DNA from 2 places in the Psychromonas sp. genome. Region 2 is predicted to be linked to the other one. Evidence: predicted binding sites of a transcription regulator. Region 2 holds the regulator's gene; the other holds the start of a gene.
The links. The regulator NrdR, encoded in region 2, represses ribonucleotide reductase genes. The targets are predictions, from matches to a motif close to AAACACNANATNTNGTGTTT.
Positions count from the first base shown of each region.

Region 1 (11,127 bases), on a different contig from region 2:
TTTAACGCCATTTTTAGCTAAGTAATAAGCGTAGTTGATAACCCCTATGCCGAGTGTGCGGCGCGCCATACTGCTGTTTTCAGCTGCTTTAATCGGGTAGTCCTGGTAATCTAATAAGTTATCTAATGCGCGAACCGCCAGCTCTGAAAGCTCTTCTAATTCATCAAGTGAATCAATGGCACCTAAGTTCAGCGCTGAAAGGGTACATAAAGCGATTTCACCCTCTTCGTCCATAATATGCTGCAGAGGTTTAGTCGGCAGGGCAATTTCTAAACATAAGTTACTTTGGCGAATCGGCGCAACTTTACTGTCAAATGGGCTGTGTGTATTGCAGTGGTCAACATTTTGAATATAGATACGTCCTGTACTGGCACGCTCCTGCATCAGTAATGAGAATAACTCAACAGCAGGAATTGAACTTTGACGGATACTCTTATCACCTTCATATAAGGTATATAAACGTTCAAATTCATCTTGATCTTCAAAGAACGCATCATATAAACCGGGTACATCAGATGGACTAAATAGGGTAATTGATTTTCGGTCAATCAGGCGTTGATAGAATAAACGACCTAACTGCACACCATAATCTAAATGGCGAACACGGTTTGAATCGATGCCACGGTTATTTTTGAGAACTAATAAAGATTCAACTTCAAGATGCCAAATCGGATAGAAAACCGTTGCCGCACCACCCCGAACACCACCTTGCGAACATGATTTCACAGCTGTTTGGAAGTATTTATAAAATGGAATACAACCGGTATGGAATGCTTCACCACCACGGATTGTGCTACCTAATGCACGAATTCGTCCTGCATTGATACCGATACCTGCACGTTGGGATACATATTTTACAATTGAGCTTGCTGTCGCATTGATTGAATCTAAGCTATCACCCGTTTCAATCAATACACATGAGCTAAATTGACGAGTAGGTGTACGAACGCCTGCCATAATAGGTGTTGGTAGTGATATTTTAAATTGAGAGGCTGCGTCATAAAAACGTTTAACGTAATCTAAACGTACCGATTTATCGTAATCTGAAAATAAGCAGGCAGACACTAACAGGTAAAGAAATTGTGCACTTTCGTAAATTTCACCTGTTACGCGGTTTTGAATCAGGTATTTACCTTCAAGCTGTTTAACTGCACCATATGAGAAGTTTAAATCACGATTATGAACGATGAATTTCTCCATCTCTTCGAATTCTTTCTTGCTGTAGTCTTCAAGCAGGTGTGCATCATACTTACCTTTTGAACACATTTTACTGACATGTTCAAAAACGCTTGGTGGTGTAAACCGTTGATACGCCTTTTTACGCAGATGAAATACAGCGAGGTGAGCCGCAAGATACTGGTAGTCGGGGGACTCTTCTGAAATGAGATCTGCAGCCGCTTTGATAATTGTCTCATGAATATCTTCGGTACGAATACCATCATAAAACTGAATATGTGAATTTAACTCAACCTGTGAGACCGAAACATTGCTCAGACCTTCCGCCGCCCAAGTGATAACACGGTGAATTTTTTCAAGATCGATACTTTCTCTCTTACCATTACGTTTGGTGACAAACAGGTTTTTATTCATTCGGGTTACCTTCTTTACTGCGACAACAATTTGCGTTAAATAGATTTATGCTTGCTTACTTGAAACACAACATATTGTGCTTGGTTAAGCGGTGAGGCACAAGATAAAGCTTTTTAAGTTTTTATCAAGTGAATATTTAACCTCTTAAAGTGGATAATTTTGTGGATAAAAAGCAGTATAAAAAAACAGGTTAGTATTAACTAACATCAACCTGTAAGTCAGCTCTGTTTTTTGTGAAATGCAATGGTTATTTGTAAAAATATTTAACAGGAAATAGGGAGTTGTTAAATAGATGAAACATTTACAGAATTTAGATTTAGCTCATGTTTTACCTGTTTATTGGTTAGCAATCTCTTTATTTACCCGATAACTGGCATTATTTATGCTGGTTAAGAGTTGTTAATAGTTATATCGGTGCTATCAAAACAGCCTGTTTATATTCATTATTAATTACGATTGCTTATAAACTAAGTGCTGATGATCACAAATAAAATGCAACAAGTTTGTTACAAATCGTTAACTTGAGCCGAGATTGATCTAAATCAATGTAGTTGGGTTATTTATCAGGTTTTATAGCAAAACAGACAAGTTAATGGGTTGTTAATGAAATTATTGACTAACATTAAATTAATATTAAAAAGTGCTTTAATAAAATGCACTTGAATTTCAATTAAAAAGGGGGGCTATTATGAAATTACTTATGGAACCTAAGTGTTATACCGATATTTGCCTGCATGGTAAGTGGTTTCATCATGATCACGGCGAGACCAGTGCTTATATGCTAGGTTCTCGAATGATATTTGATTTAGGTATGATGCCAACCACAGATGAAGAGCTTGAAGCATGTCTTGAACCAATTGCGATACGTCAGCTTTTTGCTTAATAGCTTTTTGGTTAATCTGAAGGCGATAAAAAAGCGCTAACCTTTGTTTAGTGCTTTTTTATATACGCAATAAATTGATCTTTTCTCTGTTAAAGTTTCTGGCAACGTAACATATAATTTACATTCACATTATTGGTGATTACAAACTCACCAGCCAAAACATTAAATTCTACGCCACACAGATCTTCACAGTTTAATGCGGTTTTATCGATTGCAGATAAAAGTTGTGACGGGCGAATAAATTTTTCATATTCATGTGTGCCTTTCGGTACCCACTTTAACAAGTGCTCAGCACCTAAAATCATCATTAAATAGGCTTTAAAGGTTTTATTAATTGTTGAAAAATAGACAAAACCACCTGGTTTGACCATATCAGAGCACGCTTGAATAATAGAGGCCGGATCTGGCACATGTTCCAACATCTCCATGCAAGTGACAAGATCAAACTGCCCCGCATGTTGCACAGCAAACTCTTCTGCTGTTATTTTTCGATAATCAACTTCGCTTTGTGTTTCTAAAGCATGTAAACGTGCAATTTGTAATGAAGCATGCGCCATATCGATGCCAATCACTTTTGCGCCTTGTTTGGCCATGCTTTCTGCGAGAATGCCGCCACCACAACCGACATCAACAACTGATTTTGCAAATAAACCGTCAACGCCTTGCTCTATATATGCTAAACGGGTTGGATTAAGCATATGTAACGGTTTGAAGTCTCCTTCGGGATCCCACCATTGTTCGGCCATTGCTGAGAATTTTTCAATCTCTTTGGGATCGACATTATGTGATGTTGTATTTGCAGGCATGCTATTTACCAAATTTTCTAAAGTGGGCGCATTATAACCTGATAATTTTAATAATAAATTCATTTTAGCAATTGCAGGAATAGTGCTCTTTTCATAATCTATTTATCTGCTGACGATACTCGCTTGAACTTTGTTAGATACAGGCATTTAAAAGCTGCTATTAGCTTCTTTTAACAACAGATTGACAGTTATCTCATATTCATACGAACATTTGCTGTGAATGCGTTTATTCGTCACTATTTTATGCTAGTATGCGCAACTCACTAAAATTCAGTCGATATTCTAATAAATTAAGGATTTAGGTCTCTATGAGCGAATTTGCCTCTGACGTTTCTCCAATCAACATTGAAGATGAATTAAAGAACTCTTATCTTGATTATGCAATGAGCGTAATTGTCGGGCGTGCATTGCCTGACGTGCGTGATGGTCTTAAACCGGTTCACCGCCGTGTCTTATTTGCAATGAGTGTATTGCGTAATGACTGGAACAAACCCTATAAAAAATCAGCACGTGTTGTTGGTGATGTAATTGGTAAATATCACCCGCATGGTGATACTGCGGTATACGATACCATTGTTCGTATGGCTCAGCCTTTCTCTTTACGCTATATGCTGGTTGACGGACAAGGTAACTTCGGTTCTGTCGATGGTGATAGTGCTGCGGCGATGCGTTATACGGAAATCCGTATGGACAAAATCGCGCATGAGATATTAGCCGATTTAGATAAAGAAACGGTCGATTTTGTGCCTAACTATGACGGTACAGAATTTATTCCTGAAGTAATGCCAACGAAAGTGCCTAACTTGCTAGTTAATGGTTCATCAGGTATCGCAGTCGGTATGGCAACCAATATTCCACCACATAATTTGGGTGAAGTGATCGATGGTTGTTTAGCATTAATTGAAAATCCCGAACTAACCATTAATGAACTGATTGAATACATTCCAGGACCCGATTTCCCGACAGCTGGTATTATTAATGGCCGTAAAGGCATTGTTGATGGCTACCATACGGGGCGCGGTAAAGTAAAAATTCGTGCTAAAGCGGATATTGAAGTTAATGATAAAACAGGTCGTGAAACCATTGTTGTTCATGAGCTGCCTTACCAGGTTAATAAAGCACGTCTAATCGAAAAAATTGCTGAGCTGGTAAAAGATAAAAAAATTGAGGGGATCAGTGCCCTGCGTGATGAGTCAGACAAAGACGGCATGCGCATGGTGGTTGAAGTGAAACGTGGTGAAGTGGGGGAGGTGATTTTAAATAACCTTTACGCACAAACACAGATGCAGGTTTCATTTGGTATTAATGCGGTGGCATTAGATCACGGTCAACCAAAACTGTTTAACCTCAAAGAGATGTTAGAAGCGTTTATCTTGCATCGTCGCGAAGTGGTGACACGCCGCACCGTATTTGAGCTGAAAAAAGCTCGCGATCGCGCCCATATCCTCGAAGGTTTAGCTATTTCACTGGCTAATATCGAACCTATCATTAAGCTTATTCGCCACTCGGCAACGCCAGCAGAAGCAAAAATCGCCCTGCAATCACAAGGTTGGGAACTCGGTAATGTAGCAGCGATGCTTGAAGCCTCTGGGGTTGATGCGGCTCGTCCTGATGGGTTGGCCATTGAGTTTGGCGTGCGTGATAACAGTTATTATATGACTGAAGTGCAAGCACAGGCGATTCTGGATCTGCGTTTACATAAATTAACCGGTCTTGAGCACGAGAAAATCTTAAGTGAATATAAAGAGCTGTTAGATATTATCGCGGCACTGTTGTTCATTTTAGAAAATCCAGCGCGTTTAATGGAAGTGATTCGTGAAGAGCTAGAAGAGATTCGTGCTAACTTTGGCGATCCTCGTCGTACCGAAATTACCGCGAGTGAAGCTGATCTTTGTATGGAAGATTTGATTAACGAAGAAGATGTGGTGGTGACGCTTTCTCATGAAGGTTACGTTAAATACCAACCGTTAACGGATTACGAAGCGCAGCGCCGTGGTGGTAAAGGTAAATCAGCAACTAAAATGAAAGATGAAGATTTCATCGAAAAACTCTTAGTTGCCAGTACCCACGATACGATTTTATGTTTCTCTACTCGCGGCCGTTTATATTGGTTGAAAGTATTCCAATTACCACTGGCTTCTCGTCAGGCTCGCGGTCGTCCAATCGTCAATATCTTGCCGCTGGAAGAGGGCGAACGTATCACTGCGATTCTACCTGTGCGTGAATATGAAGATGATAAGTTTGTGTTTATGGCAACCGCCAACGGTACAGTTAAGAAAACCGCATTAAGTGCTTACAGCCGTCCGCGTGCAAGTGGTTTGATTGCCATTAACTTAAATGAAGACAATGAGTTAATCGGTGCGCAAATAACTAATGGTGAAAATGAGATCATGATTTTCTCTGATGCAGGTAAAGTTGTGCGCTTTAAAGAAGCGGAAGAAACTACCGTAACTGATGAAGATGGTAATGTTGTTTTAGATGAAAATGGTAATCCTGAGATTAAATTCAAAGGTGTTCGTCCTATGGGACGTACAGCCACTGGTGTTCGTGGTATCAAACTCAAAGATGGCGAGAAAGTAGTCTCTTTGATTGTGCCAAACGAAACGGGGCATATCTTAACCGCTACTGAAAATGGTTACGGTAAACGTACTCCGCTTGCAGACTACTCGCCTAAGAGCCGTGCAACGCAAGGTGTTATCTCAATCAAAGTGAGTGAGCGTAACGGTAAAGTTGTTGGTGCCGTACAGGTTGATGATAATGATGAGATCATGCTTATATCTAATAAAGGTACATTAGTTCGTACACCTGTTGGTGGCGTGTCTGTGGTCGGACGTAATACTCAAGGTGTAACACTTATCAAAACACGCGAAGATGAACAGATTGTAGCTTTGCAGCGCATTGATGAAATCAAAGATCTGCCTGTTTATGAAGAGGAAGGCGAGGCTGTTGAAAATCAGACGGAACAAGCGGTTTCTGAAAATGAGACCGTAACTGACGAATCCTCAGAATCCCAAGAATAAACAATTCAGACATTAAAATAAGCGGCCTTGGCCGCTTATTTTATTTTAAGAGACAAGCAATATAATGACTAAAATATTTAATTTCTGTGCAGGTCCGGCAATGTTACCGGAAGCGGTTATGCAAAAAGCACAACAAGAATTTTGTAACTGGCAAGGCCTGGGTGTTTCAGTGATGGAAGTGAGTCACCGTAGCCCCGAATATATCGAAATGGCATTACAGGCAGAACAGGATTTACGTGATTTGATGGAAATTCCTGATAATTATAAAGTCTTATTTTGTCATGGTGGCGGTCGCGGTCAGTTTGCTGCTGTACCATTAAATCTTCTTGATGATAAATTAGACGCGGATTATCTATTAACGGGTCAATGGTCAAAAGCTGCGGTAGTTGAAGCTAAAAAACATGCTCGCATCGCTGAAACTAATATCATGACTGAAACTGCGGATGGAAAAGTGAATGTTCAAGCCTGTGCTGATTGGCAAATCAACGCTGGCGCAGCTTATGTGCATTACTGTCCAAATGAAACGATTGAAGGTATTGAAATCTTTGAAACACCGGAAACGGGTGTAGTGCCATTAGTTGCCGATTTCAGCTCTACAATTTTATCTCGCCCAATTGATGTTTCGAAATTTGGTATTATTTACGCAGGCGCGCAAAAGAATATCGGCCCATCCGGTTTAGCAATTGCGATTGTACGTGATGATCTGATTGGTAAAGCACGTAAAGTGATTCCATCAATTTTAGATTACAAAGTACAAGCAGATGCTGGCTCAATGTATAACACGCCGCCAACATATGCCTGGTACTTAGCTGGTTTAGTTTTTAAATGGCTTAAAGAGCAGGGCGGTTTAGTTGAAATTGAAAAGAAAAATATCGCTAAAGCGCAGCTGCTTTATGGTTTTATCGATAAATCTGACTTTTATGCTAACAACGTTGATAACTGCGTGCGCAGCCGTATGAATATTCCCTTTACACTTAGCGATGACAGTTTAAATGAGACGTTTTTAAGCGAGTCTAAAGAAGCCGGTCTATTGACTTTAAAAGGTCACAAGTTAGTCGGCGGTATGCGTGCAAGTATCTACAATGCAATGCCAATTGAAGGCGTGCAGGCATTAGTTGACTTTATGGCTGATTTTGAAAAAAAATACGCTTAATAAAAACTTAAATTTCAATTAATGGATTAGGAATAACAGATGAGTTGTGATTTTTTAAATATTGCCAATAGTGGTGTACAAAAACTACATCCCTATCAAGCTGGTAAACCAACTGACGAATTAGAGCGTGAGCTTGGTATTACCAATATTGTAAAACTAGCTTCTAATGAAAATCCGCTCGGTTTAAGTGATTCTGTAAAAGTCGCTTTGCAGAAAGAATTGAGCGAGTTAACACGTTATCCTGATGCCAATGGTTATTATCTAAAACAAGCGCTTGCTGAAAAATATGCCGTTGAGTTACAGCAGGTGACATTAGGTAATGGCTCTAACGATCTGCTCGAGCTAGTTGCGCGCGCATTTGTAAGCTGTGAAAATGAAGTTATATTTGCACAATATGCTTTTGTAGTTTACCCAATTGTTACTCAAGCAATTGGCGCAAAAGCGGTTGTTGTGCCAGCTAAAGATTACGGTCACGACTTGGATGCAATGGCCGATGCTATTACAAATAATACCAAGCTGATTTTTATTGCTAATCCAAATAATCCTACGGGGACATTTTTAGAACAAGATGAGATTAAATCTTTCCTAACTAAGGTTCCTGAAAATGTTTTAGTGGTATTAGATGAAGCATATTTTGAATACGCATCAGCGGATCGCCGTGGTAATGCCATTGAGTGGATTAAAGAGTTTCCTAACCTGATTATTTTACGCACTTTCTCAAAAGCGTATGGTTTAGCTGGATTGCGCGTAGGTTACTCTATTTCAAATCCGCAAATAGCTGATATTTTAAACCGGGTACGTCAACCATTTAACTGTAATGCGTTAGCGCTTAAGGCTGCGGAAACTATTCTGCAAGATGAAAAATACTTACAAGAAAGTATTAAATTAAATAATGCAGGGATGGCCGATTTAAGTACATTTTTCCGCGAGCATGAACTTGAGTATATCCCGTCAATGGGTAATTTTATTACCGTAAATGTTGCTACCTCCGGTGATAAGGTTTACCAGGAGTTATTAAAGGAAGGGGTGATTGTACGTCCTATCACAGGTTATGGTTTACCTAACCACCTTCGTATTAGTATTGGTACTCAAGCTGAAAACCAACGTTTTAAACAAGCACTGGTTAAAGTGCTTGAGCTGTAGTTATTAATAGAGATTATTAATTGAAAATTATTAATCTAGTTTTAAGTCAGAAAATAGAGAATATTATGGAACAATTATTATTAAAACCAATTGCTAAAGTTGATGGTGAAATCAATCTTCCTGGTTCAAAAAGCCTGTCTAATCGTGCGCTTCTATTAGCTGCATTAGCAAAAGGGACAACTACTTTAACTAACTTATTGGATAGTGACGATATTCGTCATATGCTAAACGCGCTTAAAAAACTAGGCGTTAATTACCAACTTTCTGATGATAAAAAACAATGTGTTGTTGAAGGTTTAGGCCGAGCATTCAATACGACAGAGCTTGGTCAACTAGAGCTGTTTTTAGGTAATGCAGGTACAGCGATGCGTCCACTTTGTGCGGCGCTTTGTTTAGGCCAGGGTGAATATGTATTAACTGGTGAGCCGCGTATGTTTGAGCGTCCAATCGGCAGTTTAGTCGATGCACTGCAACAAGCCGGTGCCGATGTTACTTATCTAAAAGATGAAAACTACCCGCCACTTAAAATTAAAGGTACAGGCCTAAAAGGTGGAAAAATCGAGATTGACGGTAGTGTCTCAAGTCAGTTTTTAACTGCATTTTTAATGTCTGCACCAATGGCAACAGAAGACACTACAATTGAAATTGTTGGCGAACTGGTTTCTAAACCGTATATCAAAATCACTCTGCAGATTATGCAGGACTTTGGCATTGAAGTTGATAATGAAAATGGTGAGTACCAACGTTTTGTTATTAAAGCGGGACAAACCTATACGGCTCCTGGTGATTACTTAGTGGAAGGTGATGCGTCATCAGCATCATACTTTTTAGCTGCAGCCGCAATCGGCGGCGGAAGTATTAAAGTGACTGGTATCGGTAAAAAATCGGTACAAGGTGATATTCAATTTGCTGATGCATTAGAGGCGATGGGCGCAAATATTGAATGGGGCGATGATTATATTAAAGCCAGCAAAGGAGAGCTTAAAGCCATCGATATGGATATGAACCATATTCCGGATGCGGCTATGACGATTGCTGTCGCAGCTCTGTTTGCTGAAGGTACCACGAAAATTCGCAACGTTTATAACTGGCGTGTTAAGGAAACAGATCGTTTATATGCAATGGCAACAGAGCTGCGTAAAGTAGGCGCAACGGTTGTTGAAGGTCATGACTTTATAGAAGTGACACCGCCGGCAAAACTTAACCATGCCGCTATTGATACCTATGATGATCACCGTATGGCGATGTGCTTTTCGTTAGTGGCTTTAAGTGATACGCCGGTTACTATCAACGATCCTAAGTGTACATCCAAAACATTCCCGGATTATTTTGAAAAGTTAGCTTCGGTTAGTTGCTAATCGATAGTAATAGCGAATAATAAAGCCTTGCATCGCAAGGCTTTATTATTTTTTCAGAAAGATAATTCCTGAACATTTTTTTCTACCGTAAGAAAGAAACCTTCTAGGGAGGAAAGCAGGCCACTTTCTGAAAAGGTGGATCTTTAACTAAAGTTTGTTTATTTCAGAGTCTCTTTTGCCACCGTCGCCATGTGTTATTTTTTGTATATCCGTTCATTGAAATTCCAGCTAAAAAATTCCAGAGCAGCGCTAGACTTATAGTAAATGTATTAATGATGTGATCTTATATTGCATAAAATAAATTGATACTAACAAGGTATGGGTTTTAGCGGGGAAGTAGTCGCTTTAGCTTACCAGAGATGCTAAGAAATAATGCCAGAAATAAAACTCATAATGACCTTCATTTTAACCTGTTAGATTGATTGCTTATTTTATGTGTTTGCTACTATTGATAAGAGATTTAATTGGGAGGAATACAATGAGCTATAAGCATATATTAGTCGTTGTTGATTTATCTAAATCCAGTGAAGTAGTGATCAGTAAAGCGGTTTCATTAGCTAGAGGTGCTCAATCGAAACTTTCATTTATTTATGTTGATGCTAGTTATGTAAGTACCATAGGGCTAGTTAAAACAGCAGTTGATAAGGTCGAAGCTGAAGAAAAAGGTATATTGCAAAAAGAGTTGCAAGCATTAGCTGTTCAGGTTGATTATCCGATCACCAACACTTTGGTTGTAATGGGAAATTTGAACGATACACTAAAAACAACAGTTAAAGAAATGGATGTTGATCTATTAGTTTGCGGGCATCATCATGATTTCTGGAGTCGTCTATTATCTTCAGTGCTAACTATACCCAAACTACCTGAAGATGCAGATTCAGAGGAACGCGCGGATGCCAGAACAAGGCACAACATGAAGATAATGGTTATTCCCTTTTCAAATGTTGTAACGCAGAGCTGGCTTTCGAGCGTTCCTCCCACAGGGCAAGGCGGGAGGAAACTCTCTTCGGCGTTATGAAGTATTGATTTAGAACGACTAGATCTTCAACTTCATGCCTTGAATAGGGCCACCTCCCGACTTGCTGATTCCTGCATCTTCAGGTAGCTTGGGTATAAGCATTGCGAATGGGGCAAACTATGTGTGTGCTATATAGTGACGGTACTGGCCCTGTTC
Region 1 covers NZ_CEZLMY010000019.1:1,024-12,150, forward strand. The annotation lists gene nrdA (class 1a ribonucleoside-diphosphate reductase subunit alpha) at 1-1,590, opposite strand, end outside; gene AC4GME_RS04335 (hypothetical protein) at 2,279-2,473, shown strand; gene ubiG (bifunctional 2-polyprenyl-6-hydroxyphenol methylase/3-demethylubiquinol 3-O-methyltransferase UbiG) at 2,563-3,279, opposite strand; gene gyrA (DNA topoisomerase (ATP-hydrolyzing) subunit A) at 3,588-6,299, shown strand; gene serC (3-phosphoserine/phosphohydroxythreonine transaminase) at 6,364-7,452, shown strand; gene hisC (histidinol-phosphate transaminase) at 7,492-8,595, shown strand; gene aroA (3-phosphoshikimate 1-carboxyvinyltransferase) at 8,661-9,953, shown strand; gene AC4GME_RS04365 (universal stress protein) at 10,432-10,971, shown strand.
Region 1: the regulator NrdR is predicted to act here: its motif matches at 1,653-1,672, upstream of nrdA (class 1a ribonucleoside-diphosphate reductase subunit alpha).

Region 2 (7,296 bases):
TCTGTTAAATCGATAATTGATTTTTTCATATGTTTAATAAACGGTTCACGCAGCGGTGTTAATGCTTCCTCGCCGCCAAACATGCCTAACATGCCGCCGAATGAAGACTCCATAATCACTGTAACTAAACCGTCATAGGTCGGGTTAAGATCTACTTTTTCGATAACTGGTTGTAAATTAAGATGCGTCGGTGAAAGGGAACCGGCACTTAAAAATCGATCTACATTTTCAAGGGTAAAAAACTGATCCATCATTAATGAGCGAATGCCTTTTTTAAACTCTTCAAAATGTGCAGGTACAACACCAGAGCCATATAAAAGCGGCACTTTTTCAAATAACATAAATACCGCTAACCAGTTCGTTAACGCACCGGAAAGTGCAAATAAACCAACCATAGTTAAAATAGCTGCATATTCACTTTCACCTAATAGTAAACCCACTATCAAAATGACAGTTGCGACTAAATTGGTAATAAAACTTTTATTCATTATCTTTCCTGTTCGAGTTTCAATTTCTGAACCTATTTCTAGGGTACAAAAAAAATCCAGTAGCTAAGTAAATGGCTACTGGATTTTAATTTGTGAAGAATAGCTTGCAATTAACCGTTAGCAGTTTCTTCACGCAGTTTTAAACTACGTAATGCTTTATCTAAAACGCCATTTACAAATTTGTAAGACTCGTCTGTTGCAAAATCTTTAGCCAACTCAATCGCTTCGTTTAATACCACTTTATGCGGTACATCAGTACGGTAAGTTAACTCGAACATTGCAATACGTAATACCGCAAGATCAACCATATCCACATCACCGATTTTACGAGAAAGATATGGAGACAGATTTTCATCTAAAGACTCAACTCGATGAACAACACCCGTTAATAACTCTTTAAAGTATGGAACATCTGTTTTTGACAAATCTTGATCAACACTGAATTGATCAATAATTTGACCAACATTTAGTTGAGTAATTTGCCATTGGTAAACCGCTTGTACTGCAAATTGACGAGCGCGACGGCGCTCTGCAGGTTTCATTTTCATTATCCTAATTCCGCCATTACATTAACCATTTCTAAAGCACTTAAAGCAGCTTCGCTACCTTTATTGCCCATTTTAGTGCCTGCACGTTCGATTGCCTGATCGATTGAATCCGTTGTTAATACACCAAATGCTACTGGTGTATCAAAATCCATTGAGACTTGTGCAAGACCTTTATTACATTCATTAGCAACAAATTCAAAATGTGGTGTACCACCACGAATAACTGTACCTAATGCGATAATTGCATCGTATTTTTTAGATGCTGCAACACGTTTAGCTGCAAGTGGAAGTTCAACAGCACCAGGTACACGAACCACAGTGATATTATCGTCTTCAACCTGACCTGTACGTTTAAGGGTATCAATTGCGCCCGCTAATAACTGCTCATTGATAAAGCTGTTAAAACGAGAGATTACGATTGCGATTTTCGCTTGTGGAGCAGCTAAGCCACCTTCAATTATTTTCATTTTCTACCCTTATTGCAAATTTTTGTGCATTCTAACACATTTTATTTCTATGCCTAACATTGATTACTCAGTGATGTAATCAACGACTTCCAGTCCAAAACCACCTAATGCGTGATATTTTTTCTCAGAGCTTAAAAGTGCCATCTTATGCACACCTAAATCACGCAAAATTTGCGAACCGACACCAACACGGCGGCTTGCCCCCTGCGGTTTAGATGAAACACGCTCTCCCGCGTCCTGTTTAGCGATATGTTTAACCTGTTCGATTAATGACTCCGCCGTTTCCTGATGACCTAACATCACCAGTATGCCGCCGTCTTTCGCTAAACGCTGCATTGCATTACTTAAAGGCCAAGTACGTGCACCTAAACGGTCTGAAAAGAAGTTATCGGTAAAAGTGTTCTGTAAATGCACTCGAACGTTAGTAGTCGCACCTTCTTTAATTTCGCCATTTACTAATGCAAAATGAACTTGTTTATCAATAGTGTCCTGGTATGCAACTAAATCAAACTCACCAAACTCAGTCGGTAATTTACAGCTGCTGACTCGCTCAATAGTCGTTTCATTGTTATTACGGTATTCAATTAAGTCGGCAACCGTACCCAGTTTTAGCCCATGTTTTTCAGCAAACAGTTCTAAATCAGCACGACGTGCCATAGTGCCATCATCATTTAAGATTTCAACAATTACCCCGGCTGGTTCACGCCCAGCTAAACGCGCTAAATCACAACCAGCTTCAGTATGACCAGCACGTGTTAATACACCGCCGGCCTGCGCTTTTAGCGGGAAGATATGACCAGGCATCACAATATCAGTTGGTTTGGCATCTTTGGCAATAGCAGCTTGTACCGTCACCGCACGATCGGCAGCAGAAATACCCGTAGTCACTCCCTCAGCAGCTTCAATAGAAACAGTAAAGTTTGTCGAGAAAGCGGCGGTATTATCATCAACCATTAATGGTAATTTAAGCTGTTCACAGCGTCCTTCTGTCAGCGTTAAACAGATTAGACCGCGGCCGTTAGTCGCCATAAAGTTAATCGCATCAGGTGTCACCAAATCGGCAGCCATGATCAGATCACCTTCGTTTTCACGATCCTCATCATCCATTAAAATAACCATTTTACCTAAACGGATATCTTCAATAATTTCAGCAGTAGTATTTAATTTCATGTTTGTCCCTATTCGGTTGCCAGGCTTAACCTAAGAACCCGCTACGAGCGAGCAGATCCATTGTTGATTTATTTTCTTGTTTTGTACTTTGTGAAGCTTTTTCGCCCAACATCAGACGCTCTAAATAACGCGATATCACATCCACTTCTAAATTGACCTGAGTAGCAACGGAATAATTAACCATATTAGTTTGTGCAATAGTATGCGGAATAATAGTTAATTTAAAAGAAGCGCCATCAATTTCATTAGTGGTCAGGCTGATGCCGTCAACAGTAATTGAACCTTTTTCAGCAATGTATTTAGCTAATTCGTTAGGTGCTTTAATCCAATATTCAAACGCATTGCCAAGCGGCGTAATCGAAGTAATTTCTCCCACTCCATCAACATGGCCACTGACAATATGCCCGCCAAAACGATCGTTCATCTGCATCGCTTTTTCTAAATTAATAGCAAAACCTGTTTTAATTTGTGCAAAACCACTGCGTTTTATGGTTTCATAAGAAACATCAGCATCAAAACCTCCATCACTTAATTTAGTCACGGTTAAACAAACACCGTTATTAGCGATGCTGTCACCTAACTTAACATCGCTTAAATCCAGCTCTCCTGAAGCAACGCTGATGGTCATATCTTTTTCATTGTGTTTAATTGCAGTGACATGACCCACTGCAGCTATGATGCCTGTAAACATATTAATCTCGATTACTTATAAGTCGAATATCGTCACCAATTAAAGCCATATTTTGTAACTTTAACTGCACAACTTCGTCCATTTTTGAAAAGTTAGGTAAGTTTACTAAGTTTCTCGCCTGATCGCCCATTAATTTTGGTGCCTGATACAGTATAAATTCATCAACTAATTGATTTTTAAAAAATTCACCAGAAAGTGTGGCACCAGCTTCTACCCAAAGGTCATTAATTTCATAGTCATTTAAGGAAGTTAACAACAGATTTAAATCAATGCGGCCATGACCATCATCGGCGCAGATAACCTGCTCGACATCAGCTTTAAACTGTTTATTTTGTAAATCAGCACGCGGTGAAAGCGCAACTAACAGCACTTTACCGGCAAGTGTAAACAGCTTCTCATTGAGGCTCAATTTATTGTGTGAATCTAAAACAATGCGAATCGGTTGACGAATTGCAGACTTTTCGATTTCATTCTTAAAATCAGTGCTTTGTTGTAATTCTTCATAACGAACATTGAGACTGGGATCATCTGCAATCACAGTACCGCTACCTGTTAAAATTGCACTTTGCATCGCTCGGTAATATTGCACATCAATCCGCGCTTTCGGGCCTGTGATCCACTGACTCTCACCATTTTTCAGTGCTGTTTTTCCATCCAGACTAGATGCTAACTTGACGGTTACACGCGGTTGCTTAACTTGCATACGCTTAATGAAACCACGATTTAATTTTAGGGCTTCATTTTCAAGCAATCCGATATCCACCTGAATGCCGGCTTCTTCTAATATGCTGATACCGCGACCTGCTACTTTAGGGTTGGGATCAACCATCGCAATCACCACTCGTTTAACCCCTGCTTCGGTTAATGCTAACGCACAAGGTGGTGTTCGACCGTAATAAGAACACGGCTCTAAAGTGACATAACAAGTAGCATTGATTGCTTTAGTTTGTGCAATGGCTAAGGCGTTAATTTCGGCATGGGGCAAGCCCGCTTTTTCATGAAAACCTTCGCCAACGATAATATCATTGCTTACAACCACACAACCAACATTGGGATTAGGGGAAGTAGTAAAGCGCCCTTTTTTAGCTAATTCGATGGCGCGGGACATGTAGTGCTTATCTAAATCTGAAAAGTGAGCAGCGTTCATCTATATTCCACATATAAAACCGACAAAAACACGGTTATTTTTCCAGTTTAGCAATCTCTTCACCAAACTCTTTTACATCTTCAAATGAGCGATACACAGAAGCAAAACGAATATATGCAATTTTATCTAAACTTCTCAGTAATTCCATCACTAATTCACCAACCATTTTCGATGGTACTTCACGTTCACCAGTTGCACGTAATGTAGATTTAAGTTTATTAACCGCACTTTCTATCGCTTCAATACTAACCGGTCTTTTCTCAAGTGCGCGATTAATTCCTACCAGCAATTTATCATCATTAAATGGCTCTCGGCGACCATCTGATTTAATTAAACGAGGCATAACAAGTTCAGCGACTTCAAAGGTGGTAAAACGCTCATGACATTCATTACAAGAACGGCGACGACGTACTTGAGAGCCTTCTGCAACTAATCGAGAGTCGATCACTTTCGTATCTTGTGCACTACAAAAAGGACAGTACATAATTTTTCACTCTTGTTGGGGATTAAATAGTTTGTTCTTAAATTTTTTATAGCTAGCTATATGGCAACTTTATAGCAAACACAATTAAATAGTCTGATTTATTATACCATCGTCATTAACCGGGTAGAGCTGTAAAGTTTTAACGGTTTACCTAAAATGTGAAATCGGAGTTCAGTCCGCCAAATTGTCTGTACGGCTAAAAAACGAGCGCAGAACAGCCAGCTCATAAACTTGAACTATCTTCAATTGGCATTATACCCAGTAGATACTTTACAAAGTAAAAAAAAAGCCGCAAATGCGACTTTTTTATTACGATGAGAAAACTAAAGTTTGTCTGCTGTGTCTGGTAAATTTTCTTCTACCAATTCTTTCAGTTTCTGTCCTGCTCGAAATGTAACAACCCGACGTGCGGCAATAGGAATATCTTCACCAGTTTTAGGGTTACGACCTGGACGTTCACCTTTATCTTTTAATTCAAAGCCACCAAAACCAGAGATTTTAACTGCCTCTCCACTTTCTAACGTTGCTTTAATTTCTTCAAAAAACGACTCAACAAACTCTTTTGCTTCTCGTTTGCTTAAACCAATTTTTTCGGATAAATGGTTCGCTATTTCAGCTTTAGTCAGTGCCATAAATTAATCTCTCAACGATGCATTAAACTCCAGAGAAACTGCTTCTACGATATTATTCACGCTCTCAGCAATCTCTTGTTCTTCCAGGGTACGAGTCGTATCTTGTAAGATTAAACCTATTGCTAAGCTCTTCTTACCTTCCTCAACACCTTGTCCTTGGTATACGTCAAATAAGTTTATGCCAACTAATTCAGTTCCGCCAATTTTTTCTATAAATTTTAAGACGTTACCTGCATTTAATTGTTCATCAACAACAAATGCCAGATCTCGGTGGTTAGCCGGGAACTTAGAGATATCGCCAGCCTGCGGTAATTTACGGGTGGTGATTTGATCTAATTCGATTTCAAATACAATCGCCGTACCGTTTAATGCAAAAGGTTTAGTCAGGCTTGGGTGCAATGTACCGATATAACCGATATTTTTACCATCACGGTAAATACCTGCAGACTGTCCAGGATGTAATGCACTATGTGTCTCAGCTTTAAATTCAAAGCTTGAGTCATCAACACAAAGATCTAATAGCGCTTCTAAATCTGCTTTTAGGTCAAAGAAATCAACATTTCGTGTTTCGATATTCCAATGTTCATCATTTAAATTACCAATGATAACACCCGATAACATCTCTTGTTGTGCAATACCATTCTCAGCATTTTCATCTTTAACAAAACGTAAACCCGTTTCGAATAAACGTACACGGTTTTGTTGACGTTTTTGGTTTTTAGAAACACTTTCTAATAAACCAGTCCATAAACTAACACGCATTGCTGACATATCTTTAGAGATAGGATGTGGCAGAATTAATGCGTCAGCTTGTGGATGTAATTTAAGCTGTTTATCTGGATCAACAAAGCTATAAGTAATCGCTTCCTGGTATTCACGATTCACTAATACGTCACGAATTCTAGACAGATTTAATGTTGCTTCATTATGAGCTGGCATAGTTAATGCGGCTTCTGGCGCAATATTGGGGATATTGTTGTAACCATAAACACGTGCCACTTCTTCGATTAGATCTTCTTCAATCTCCATATCAAAACGGTACGTCGGAGCAATAGCTGTCCACGCATCAGCAGTAGCAGTCACTTCACAGCCGAGCTGGGTAAGGATTTCTTCAACACGGTCAGAATCAATTGAAATACCGATTAAACGATCTAATTTACTACGGCGTAGCGTAATCGTTGCTTGAGCAGGTATATTTTCTTCACTTACCGCTTCAGTAATAGGACCAACACTGCCACCACAGATTTCAACAAGCAGTTGTGTTGCTCGTTCCATCGCTTTTGCTTGTAATACTGGATCTACACCACGTTCATAACGGTGAGATGCATCTGTATGCAGACCGTAAGCACGCGCACGACCAGCAATTGCAAGCGGAGCAAAGAACGCACTTTCCAGGAAAATGTCAGTTGTACCTGTTGCTACACCCGAATCTTGACCACCAAAAATACCAGCCATTGCTAGCGCTTTTTGTTGATCGGCAATCACTAATGTATCTTCGTTTAATTTAACTTCTTTACCATCTAATAAAGTTAATTTTTCATCTTGAGTTGCAAGACGAACTTCAATGCCACCTTCTAATTTATCTAAATCAAAAGCGTGCATCGGGTGACCAAACTCAAGCAGTACATACTGAGTAATATCTACAACCGCATCAACACTGCGCACACCA
Region 2 covers NZ_CEZLMY010000161.1:482-7,777, forward strand. The annotation lists gene AC4GME_RS15445 (DUF445 domain-containing protein) at 1-488, opposite strand, end outside; gene nusB (transcription antitermination factor NusB) at 599-1,030, opposite strand; gene ribH (6,7-dimethyl-8-ribityllumazine synthase) at 1,036-1,503, opposite strand; gene ribBA (bifunctional 3,4-dihydroxy-2-butanone-4-phosphate synthase/GTP cyclohydrolase II) at 1,567-2,673, opposite strand; gene AC4GME_RS15465 (riboflavin synthase) at 2,699-3,364, opposite strand; gene ribD (bifunctional diaminohydroxyphosphoribosylaminopyrimidine deaminase/5-amino-6-(5-phosphoribosylamino)uracil reductase RibD) at 3,366-4,511, opposite strand; gene nrdR (transcriptional regulator NrdR) at 4,546-4,995, opposite strand; gene AC4GME_RS15480 (integration host factor subunit alpha) at 5,319-5,627, opposite strand; partial or broken gene pheT (phenylalanine--tRNA ligase subunit beta) at 5,631-7,296, opposite strand, start outside.